One region of the Komagataeibacter sucrofermentans DSM 15973 genome, then DNA from elsewhere that is predicted to be linked to it. Evidence: riboswitches for the same ligand, from Rfam matches in the RefSeq annotation. Region 1 holds a riboswitch; the other holds the start of a gene.
The links. A riboswitch is a leader RNA that binds a small molecule or an ion and turns the genes downstream of it on or off. The one in region 1 is predicted to bind S-adenosylmethionine.
Positions count from the first base shown of each region.

Region 2: linked by a shared signal. The riboswitch ahead of metZ (O-succinylhomoserine sulfhydrylase) and the one ahead of metA (homoserine O-succinyltransferase) in region 1 are both predicted to bind S-adenosylmethionine.

Region 1 covers NZ_CP137157.1:1,022,487-1,026,691, reverse strand. Annotated here, with positions in the region: gene R5N89_RS04865 (glycosyltransferase family 4 protein) at 1-189, opposite strand, end outside; gene R5N89_RS04860 (hypothetical protein) at 233-1,393, opposite strand; gene metA (homoserine O-succinyltransferase) at 1,577-2,524, opposite strand; SAM-I-IV-variant riboswitch at 2,570-2,677, opposite strand; gene R5N89_RS04850 (hypothetical protein) at 2,774-3,280, opposite strand; gene R5N89_RS04845 (phosphomannomutase) at 3,444-4,205, shown strand, end outside.
Region 2 covers NZ_CP137157.1:348,023-352,227, forward strand. Annotated here, with positions in the region: gene folE (GTP cyclohydrolase I FolE) at 1-195, opposite strand, end outside; gene apaG (Co2+/Mg2+ efflux protein ApaG) at 254-664, opposite strand; gene metZ (O-succinylhomoserine sulfhydrylase) at 750-1,952, opposite strand; SAM riboswitch at 2,071-2,151, opposite strand; tRNA gene R5N89_RS01685 (tRNA-Gly) at 2,269-2,342, shown strand; gene R5N89_RS01690 (IS5 family transposase) at 2,668-3,477, shown strand; gene R5N89_RS01695 (hypothetical protein) at 3,588-4,076, opposite strand.

The sequences.
Region 1 (4,205 bases):
CGTATCCTCGGCCAGCACGACCGGTGTCAGCCCGGCCTTGCGCAGGGCTGGCATGGCGCGGCCATTGCGCGGGGAGAGCGCAGCGACATCAACACTGTGCCCGTTTGCGCGGCATACCTCCACGATATCGGGTATGGGCAGGGCAGCGCCACCACCCTCGAACGTGTTGATGACATAGGCGATCCGCATGACCCTCTCCCCCCACACCGATGGTCATGGGTTCTCTCAGCTTTCAGGCGGCGGCTGTTTTACCATGCGAGAGGAAATACACAATGTCCCGGGCGGCGCGGCTGGCAGCGCTCTCGTTGGGCACGGTATGGAAGGTGGCGGCAAATGCCTCCTGCTGGCGTGGCGCATAAAGTTCCTGCTGCGCCTGCGCCACGGCAAGGGCATGGGGCAGTTCATCCACCCGGTCGATCACCTGCCCCATGTTCCAGTGGGCATAGTTGGGATTATCCCGCCACCGCGCCCCGTGCGAATTGAGAAAGATGCACGGCCGCGGCCGGTAGATCCATTCATAGATCTGGCTGCTGACATCGCCGAGGTAAATATCAGCCCCGCGCACATAGGACATGTCGACCGAGTTGGCGCTGCCGGTATCGATCAGGATATGCGAGAGATTGCGGATCTTCTGCGGTATCATCCGCCGCAGCCGCAGCCTGCGGTGCTCGACCGATGTATGCAGGTTGCGCCGGAACAGCATGACATGGGGCGCGAAGATCAGGTTGTAGTCATCCTGCCGCGCAAACCAGTCAAGCACCTCAAGCCCCATGTCCCACCATGAGGACAGGACGGGATCGAAATGCGGGTTGTACAGCACGGTCGGGCGGTCATTATCAAAGAACCGGCGGCGTCTGGACAGGTCAACAATATCGAATTTGGGGTAGCCGACCACGGAATGTGCATCAGGCCGGATGAGGCGGCTGGCCTGCATGCGCTCGCGCGTCTTTTCACCGGGCAGCAGCACCAGATCGAAAAACCGCGTCACATCCCGAAACCCGATGGAGCGGTCGCCCGCACCGTGGGGGAAATAGATCAGCTTGATATCGAGCCGGAAATGGCTCTTGAGCAGGGCGGATGTGGTCTCGGGCACCACTAACGCGTCAAAGCGGGAGAACAGGCGCACATTCTCGCGCAGGTTGGCAATGCGGCGGAAAGGCAGGAAGGAACGGGCCACCACGTTGACGGCACGCGCGAGCAGGCTGATGTCGATGCGGACGAAGGTGACATTCTGCGCACACGCGGCCACCGTGCGGCGCACATGCGCCTCCTGCTCCACCGATGAGGTAATGACCGTCACATCCTGCCCCAATGCGACGAGCTGGCAGATGATGGGGGCCGTGTGCGAAACCTGGTGGATACAGTCGTGGTTGAACAGAAAGCCGATCTTCATGCCATGCAATGCCATGCCTGTAACTATGTCGGTTTTTTACCGCAATAAATAGCCGTTGATCATGGCCTTGACCGTTTTTTAGCACCTCCGCCGACAGGAGAGAATACCCCATCCTCCCGCCATTGCGCTGATTGCCTGACGTTTGCGCGAACAGGCATGACCCCATCACATATCCGTTTACTGTCAGGCGCAGGCCAGGACGGGACCGCGGCTTTCATGCCCGATCCGCGCAATATTGAAGGGGGTGGTCTGGTATATCTGGTTGATCCAGTTGCCTGCCAGCAGGTGCGCATGCGCGCGCCAGCGATTGATGGGGCGCAGGGCCGGGTCATCATGGGGGAAGTAGTTGTGCGGCACCGCAATATCGAGCCCCCTCTCGCGATCGCGGAAATATTCATCCGCCAGCGAGGTGGAATCATATTCAAGGTGGTTGAACATGTGCAGCGCATGGTGCCGCGGATCATCAAGCAGGCACAGGCCGGTCTCGGGGCTTTCGGCCAGAACGGTCATGTCGGTGTTGCGTGGCAGGTCGGCGCGCCGCACCTCCGTCCAGCGCGAGACGGGAATGGACAGGTCATCGGCAAAGCCGAGCAGGTAGGGCGAGGTCGGGGCGAGGATGCGGTGGTCATACACCCCGAACGCCTTGCGGGCGAGCGCGTGCTTGGGCATGCCATGAAAGTGGTGCACCGCGGCCTGGGCTGCCCAGCAGATGTTGAAACATCGGTGCACGTTGGTCAGGGTCCAGTCGAACACGCGGCGCAGTTCATCCCAGTAGGTCACCTCGGCAAAGGGCAGGCGCTCGACGGGGGCGCCGGTGATGATGAAGCCATCGAACCGCGCGTTGCGCACATCCTCCCACGCCCGGTAAAACGAGGTCATGTGACTGGCTGAAGCATTGCGCGGCACATGCCCGCTCATGCGCACCAGCGTGAGTTCGACCTGCAGCGGCGTTGCGCCGATAAGGCGGGCGATCTGGGTCTCGGTGCGGATCTTGTTGGGCATGAGGTTGAGCAGCCCGATGCGCAGCGGGCGGATATCCTGCCGTATGGCGTCGGTCTCGCCCATCACCATCACGCCTTCGGCTTCAAGCGTGCCGCGGGCGGGGAGATCATCGGGTATTCTTATGGGCATTGCCGCGTCCATCCTCAATTACGAGGGGCATGACGCGCTACGTGGCATGATCCGTTTTGTTGCCGGCCTGGCCACATCCCCCCTTGCGGGAGCGCCACCTTGCCCGGCACGGCAGGTTGGCGTTGGGCGTCGCCCCAACTCCTGATGCAGGCCGCGCTTTTACGTGTTTTCTGTTACGATTGCAAGACCATACGCACCGGCACGACACGCGGCGTGGCTCACGTTTCCATCAGCGACAGCCGTGCATTTTCAGATATGGCCAGCAGCAACAGCGTTCAGGCATGGGTCAGGATGCTCTGGCGGCCCCTCTCCGATGGCTGTGGGCGACCGGGCAGGCCGCCCTGCACCTGATTGCAGCCAAACGCGTTGAGGTGCGTCCACCGTGATGGGAATGTTCATGCCCTGCGCCAGGCTGATGATACTGCGGATGGATGCCCGCGAACCCGCGCCCGGGCGGTTCGTGCACAAAGACGCGGTCGATCCTGATTTTCTGGAAGCAAAACGGGCACAGGTAGCCCGGCGAGGAATAGCCGGTGCCGCATCATCAGGCACGATGTCGCGGTTGGCCGCGCTGCTCTGCACGAAAATGCTTTCGGTAATCTCGACCTCAAGCCACGCGGGCGCAAGGCCGGAGCCTGCCAGCGCCCCTTCCACAATGCTCAGAAAACGCGCGGGGGGCGAGACATTGACCGCAATGCTTGCCTGCCTAGGCCAGCCTGCCGCCTCCAGGCAGGCGGCCCGCCTTATTTGCGCCACGCCCCTGCCCCACGCTGGCCCGCGTGGCGGATGCGGGACTTCGATCGGGCACGATTGTTTGTATAAACGCCTGTCCACGCGCCTGCGTTGTCGGCAGGCAGGCGCGAAAGTCCGCGCAGGATTGGCCAGAAGCGAGAAAGAACCCATGAAGATAGCCCAGTGGATGCAGCATTCCGGTGTCGCGTTTGGAACGAGCGGCGCGCGCGGCCTTGTCAGCGCGATGAAGGATTCGGTCTGCTTCGCCTACACGGTGGGCTATCTGCGGCATCTGGCCAGCCTCGGCGAGTTCGCGCCGGGTGCTGCCGTGGCCGTGGCGGGGGACCTGCGCCCGAGTACGCCGCGCATCCTGCGCGCCTGTGCCGCCGCGATCCGTTACATGCATGGCGTGCCGGTCTTTTGCGGTTACGTGCCCACACCGGCTTTGTGCCTGCACGCATTTGCGCACGGCATGCCCTCGCTCATGGTTACGGGCAGCCATATCCCGGCCGATCGCAACGGCATCAAGTTCAACCGCGCGCGCGGCGAGTTCCTCAAGCCTGACGAGGCAGCAATGCGCGCGCTTGACGTGAGCCTGCCCGAAGGCTGGTTCGATGCCGAAGGCACGCTGACCGCCCCACCCGACCTGCCACCCGTGACAGATGTGGTGCCCGGCTTCGTGGCCCGTTACCGTGATTTCTTTGGCGCCGATGCGCTGGCGAGGCTGAAACTGGGCATTTACCAGCATTCTGCCGTGGGGCGCGACGTGCTGGTGCAGATTGTCGAGGCCCTTGGCGCCACCGCCGTGCCCCTCGGCCGCATGGACAGCTTCATCCCCGTCGATACCGAAGCCGTCCGCCCCGAGGATGCCACCCTCGCGCGGGAGTGGGCTGCCGATGGCACGCTGGACGGCATCCTGACCACCGATGGTGATTCCGACCGCCCGCTG
Region 2 (4,205 bases), 670 kb from region 1:
TTCGGAGAAGGTGCGGCGCAGCATGTCCACCGGGTCTTCGGCATAGCCTGCGAAGAATTCGCCATAGGATTTGATGACGCGGGCAGGCGTGTCACGCAGGCCTTCGCGGTCGGGGTCTTCGCCCGCCCAGCGCAGCAGGGTGCGTACGGCGTCTTCTGCTTCCGTGCGGGTGGGGCGGGAATCGATGGGGGTCATGCTTGTGGGTTCTTGTTGCAGGGGCCCGCCCGGCAGGGACAGGCCACGGAGGAAAAACTTAATGCAGGATGGTCGGGTGGTGCGGGCTGTCGAGGCTGAAGACCGGAATGCTGATATCGAAGTGCTCCCGGCTGGCCGGGCGGACCATGTGGTACTGCCCGCCCATGAAGCCGGTTGGCGTTTCAAGGGCAGCGCCCGACATGTATTCAAAACTGGCGGCGGCGTCGATCAGGGGCTGCTCGCCCACCACGCCTTCGCCTTCCACCCGTTCGATCCGGCCCTGCCCGTCCACGATGCGCCAGCTGCGACGCAGGAGCTGCACCGCCGTGTCGCCGTGGTTCTCGATCCGCACCCGGTAAGCCCACACATAGCGGTGCTCATCGGGTTCGGACTGGTCATCGAGCCAGAAGGTCTGGACCACCACGCGCACCCTGTCGGTCGTCGCCTCGAAACATGGCGTATTGTCCAGTGTCTCGCCCAGTGCGGCGTCAGCACCTTCCCCGCCAGGGGGAAGGAAAGGCCTGTTCTTGCTCATGGTGGCGACGCTCCTGCGTTTACCGGTTGGCCAGCGCCGCAAGGCCGCGCTTGAGGTCATCGATCAGGTCATCGGCATCTTCCAGCCCGACCGAGAAGCGGATCGCGCCATCGGTAATGCCAAGGCGGGCGCGCTCTTCAGGTGCGAGCTTCATGTGGGTGGTCGTGGCCGGATGCGTGACCAGCGAGCGGGCATCGCCAAGGTTGTTCGAGATCGAGATCAGCCGCAGCGCGTTCATGAAGGCAAACGCCCCCGCCTTGCCGCCCTCGACCTCAAATGCCACCAGCGTGGAGCCAGCCGCCATCTGCTTGCTGGCCAGTTCGTATTGCGGGTGGTCCTTGCGGCCGGGATAGAACACGCGGGCAATGCCGGGTGCTTCGGCCAGGAAGTCGGCCACTTTCGCGGCGTTCTGCGTCATGGCGTTGACGCGCAGGGCCAAGGTTTCGATGCTCTTGAGCATGACCCACGCATTGAACGGCGAGAGACTGTTGCCGGTATTGCGCTGGAAGGGACGCAGCACCTCGTTGATCCATTTTTCCGCGCCCAGCACGGCGCCACCGAGCACGCGGCCCTGACCATCGATGTGCTTGGTGCATGAATACACCACCACGTCGGCCCCGAGTTCGAGCGGCTTCTGGTAGAGCGGGGTGGCGAACACGTTATCGACCACCACGGTCGCGCCTGCCTTGTGCGCAAGGTCGCAGATCATGCGGATGTCGAGCACGTCGAGCATGGGGTTCGACGGGCTTTCCAGCAGGACCGCGCGGGTGGGCTTGCCAAGTGCGTCTTTCCACGCCGCCATGTCGCCGCCATCGACGAACACCGTCTCCACGCCGTAGCGCGGCAGCAGTTCGGAGACGATCCAGTGGCACGAGCCGAACAGCGCGCGCGAGGCCACCACGCGGTCGCCCGCGCGCACCTGTGCCAGCAGTGCGGAGGACACAGCCCCCATGCCGGTGGAGGTCAGGGCACAGGCTTCAGCGCCTTCAAGGTCGCACAGGCGGCGCTCGAGATTGGCCACCGTGGGGTTGCCAAAGCGGGTGTACTGGTAGTGCGAGACATCGCCGGTAAAGGTGCCTTCTGCCTGCTCGGCGCTGTCATAGACAAAGCCGGAGGTCAGGAACATCGCCTCGCTGGTCTCGCCATAGGGCGTGCGCTCGAGGCCCGCATTGATCAGGCGCGTTGCGGGGCGAAAGGATTTGGGGTCGGGCTGGTCAGTCATGGTGGGTAGCAGTTCCTGCAAACAGGGTGGTGTGAAAGCAGGCCAGAGCCGGTTGCTGCCCGGCGGTCTGGCCCGAAGGCGGTGCACGACCGTGGAAACCATGATGCCCGCGCCCTGTCACCGGCGGGATCAGGCCTCTTTAGCGCGTATGTTTTACCTCGCCGCAAGCCGGCCGTATCAAATCACGAGGGTCCGGGCGCAACCATGCCCGGGCATGATGCTTATTGCGGATCAGGGCCGGGTGCGTCAACTGCTGGCCTGACCTGTAAAGGGGTGATTGCATCTGCCATGCTTGTGCAGTATAGAAGGCGGGCCTGCGGGTGTAGTTCAATGGTAGAACGGCAGCTTCCCAAGCTGCATACGAGGGTTCGATTCCCTTCACCCGCTCCAGCTTTCCCCCAAATCGTTATCCTGACTGTGGCCATCATGGTCTGGCTGTGCGCATGTCATTTTCAGGAATGATGACCGGACTGTAACAGCCGTTTTTAATAATGGAGCGGGAACTGTTCCAGACAATCATGGAAAATGTTATTGTCGTCAGGGTATGTTTTGGGGAAATATTGGAATATTGATGCAATAATATTCCATAATTGATGTATTTGCATCATTGAAATAAATTATCATATCAACAGCAAGTAAAATAATAATGTCATTATTTGATGATTATTTAGAGGGTGTTATGTATTTTCGTGCCTGATTGGTGCAGTAATGAGGGATGACGCCTGCACGCAAACCGTATCCCTCTGATGTATCAGATGAAGAATGGTCTCTGGTTGTCCCGTATCTGGTTCTGATGCGCGAGGATGCGCACCAACGACATCACGCATTGCGCGAACTGTTCAATGGATTGCGTTACGTGATCCGCTACGGAATTGCCTGGCGCGCCATGCCGAATGACCTTCCGCCGTGGTCGGCGGTCTACCAGCAATCCCGTCGCTGGATGGAGGCAGGTTGTTTTGACGCGTTGGTGTCTGATCTGCGTGCCGTGCTGCGTATCGCTTCTGGCCGCAGGGCGGAGCCAACGGCAGCCATTATCGACAGCCGGACATTACGTTCGACGCCGGAAAGCGGTTCCCGCGCCGGATATGATGGGGCCAAGCGCAAAAGGGGATCAAAGCTGCACATGGCCGTGGACACATTGGGGTATCTGCTGGCCCTGCATGTCACACCAGCCAGTCGGGATGATCGCGCCGAAGTCGGACGTCTTGCCGCCGCCATTCAGGACGCGACGGACGAGAGCGTTGAACTGGCCTATGTCGATCAGGGATATACCGGCGAGAAGCCTGCCAGGGCAGCACGGGCCCAGGGGATCGCCCTTGAGGTCGTCAGGTTGTCCGAAGCCAAACGCGGCTTTGTGCTGCTGCCGCGCCGATGGGTTGTCGAGCGATCTTTCGCATGGGCAACACGTTGTCGTAGGCTCGTCAAAGATTACGAGCGTTACGCTTCAACACTCGCAAGTCTCCATGTCATTGCGTTCGCGTGCTTCATGCTTAGAAATGCAGCTATGCTCGCCCAAGGTGCATAACACCCTCTAGGAAAGTAAAAGTTTTTGGGTGCCGCCTTTTTTTAAAAAGGCGGCGTCTTTCAAAGCTTTTTGAAAAAAGCTTTACCAAAAACTTTTGTCTTTTCTGCCTGTTATCGGGGCGGGGCAGGTTCGGCAGTAGCCTGCGTGTCGGTATAGGTGCTGCCGTTCCAGATCCAGCGATCCGTGCCATCAACCAGCAGGTCGTGCATGCCTTCATGCATCTCGGGCGCGATGGTGATCGGGCCGCTGACGGAATCAAGGATCTGTATCCATTTGCGCCCGTCTGGCAGGTAAACGGAGGTGGAGCACCCCGCCGAGCCACACAGGCTGGCCGATTGCAACTGCACGAACAGCGCCGTGCGGGCCGGGTCATCCGACAGGTGGCCCGAGCCGGTCAGCAGCACCGGGCGTTCGTTCTGCATCGCAGCATCATGCAGGTCGGGCGAGACCAGCAGCCGGGCCTGCCGGTCGAGTTCGGTGCCGGGATGCTGCGCCAGAATCACCGGGCCGCCTTCCGCCCATGCCGCATTTGCGCCCCACAGTCCCATGATGGCGACAGGCAGCACGGCGGCACGCAGCAGGCGACGGATGGACGGCATGAAAGGCATACTCCCGCAATGACAAAGGTATTGCGAACCCAATGCGTAGCACCCCTCAAGGTTCCGTGCGGTATGCCTGTCTGGTGCGGAAGCCGCATTTGTAAACAGCCAGCGTCTTTTAAAGCTTTT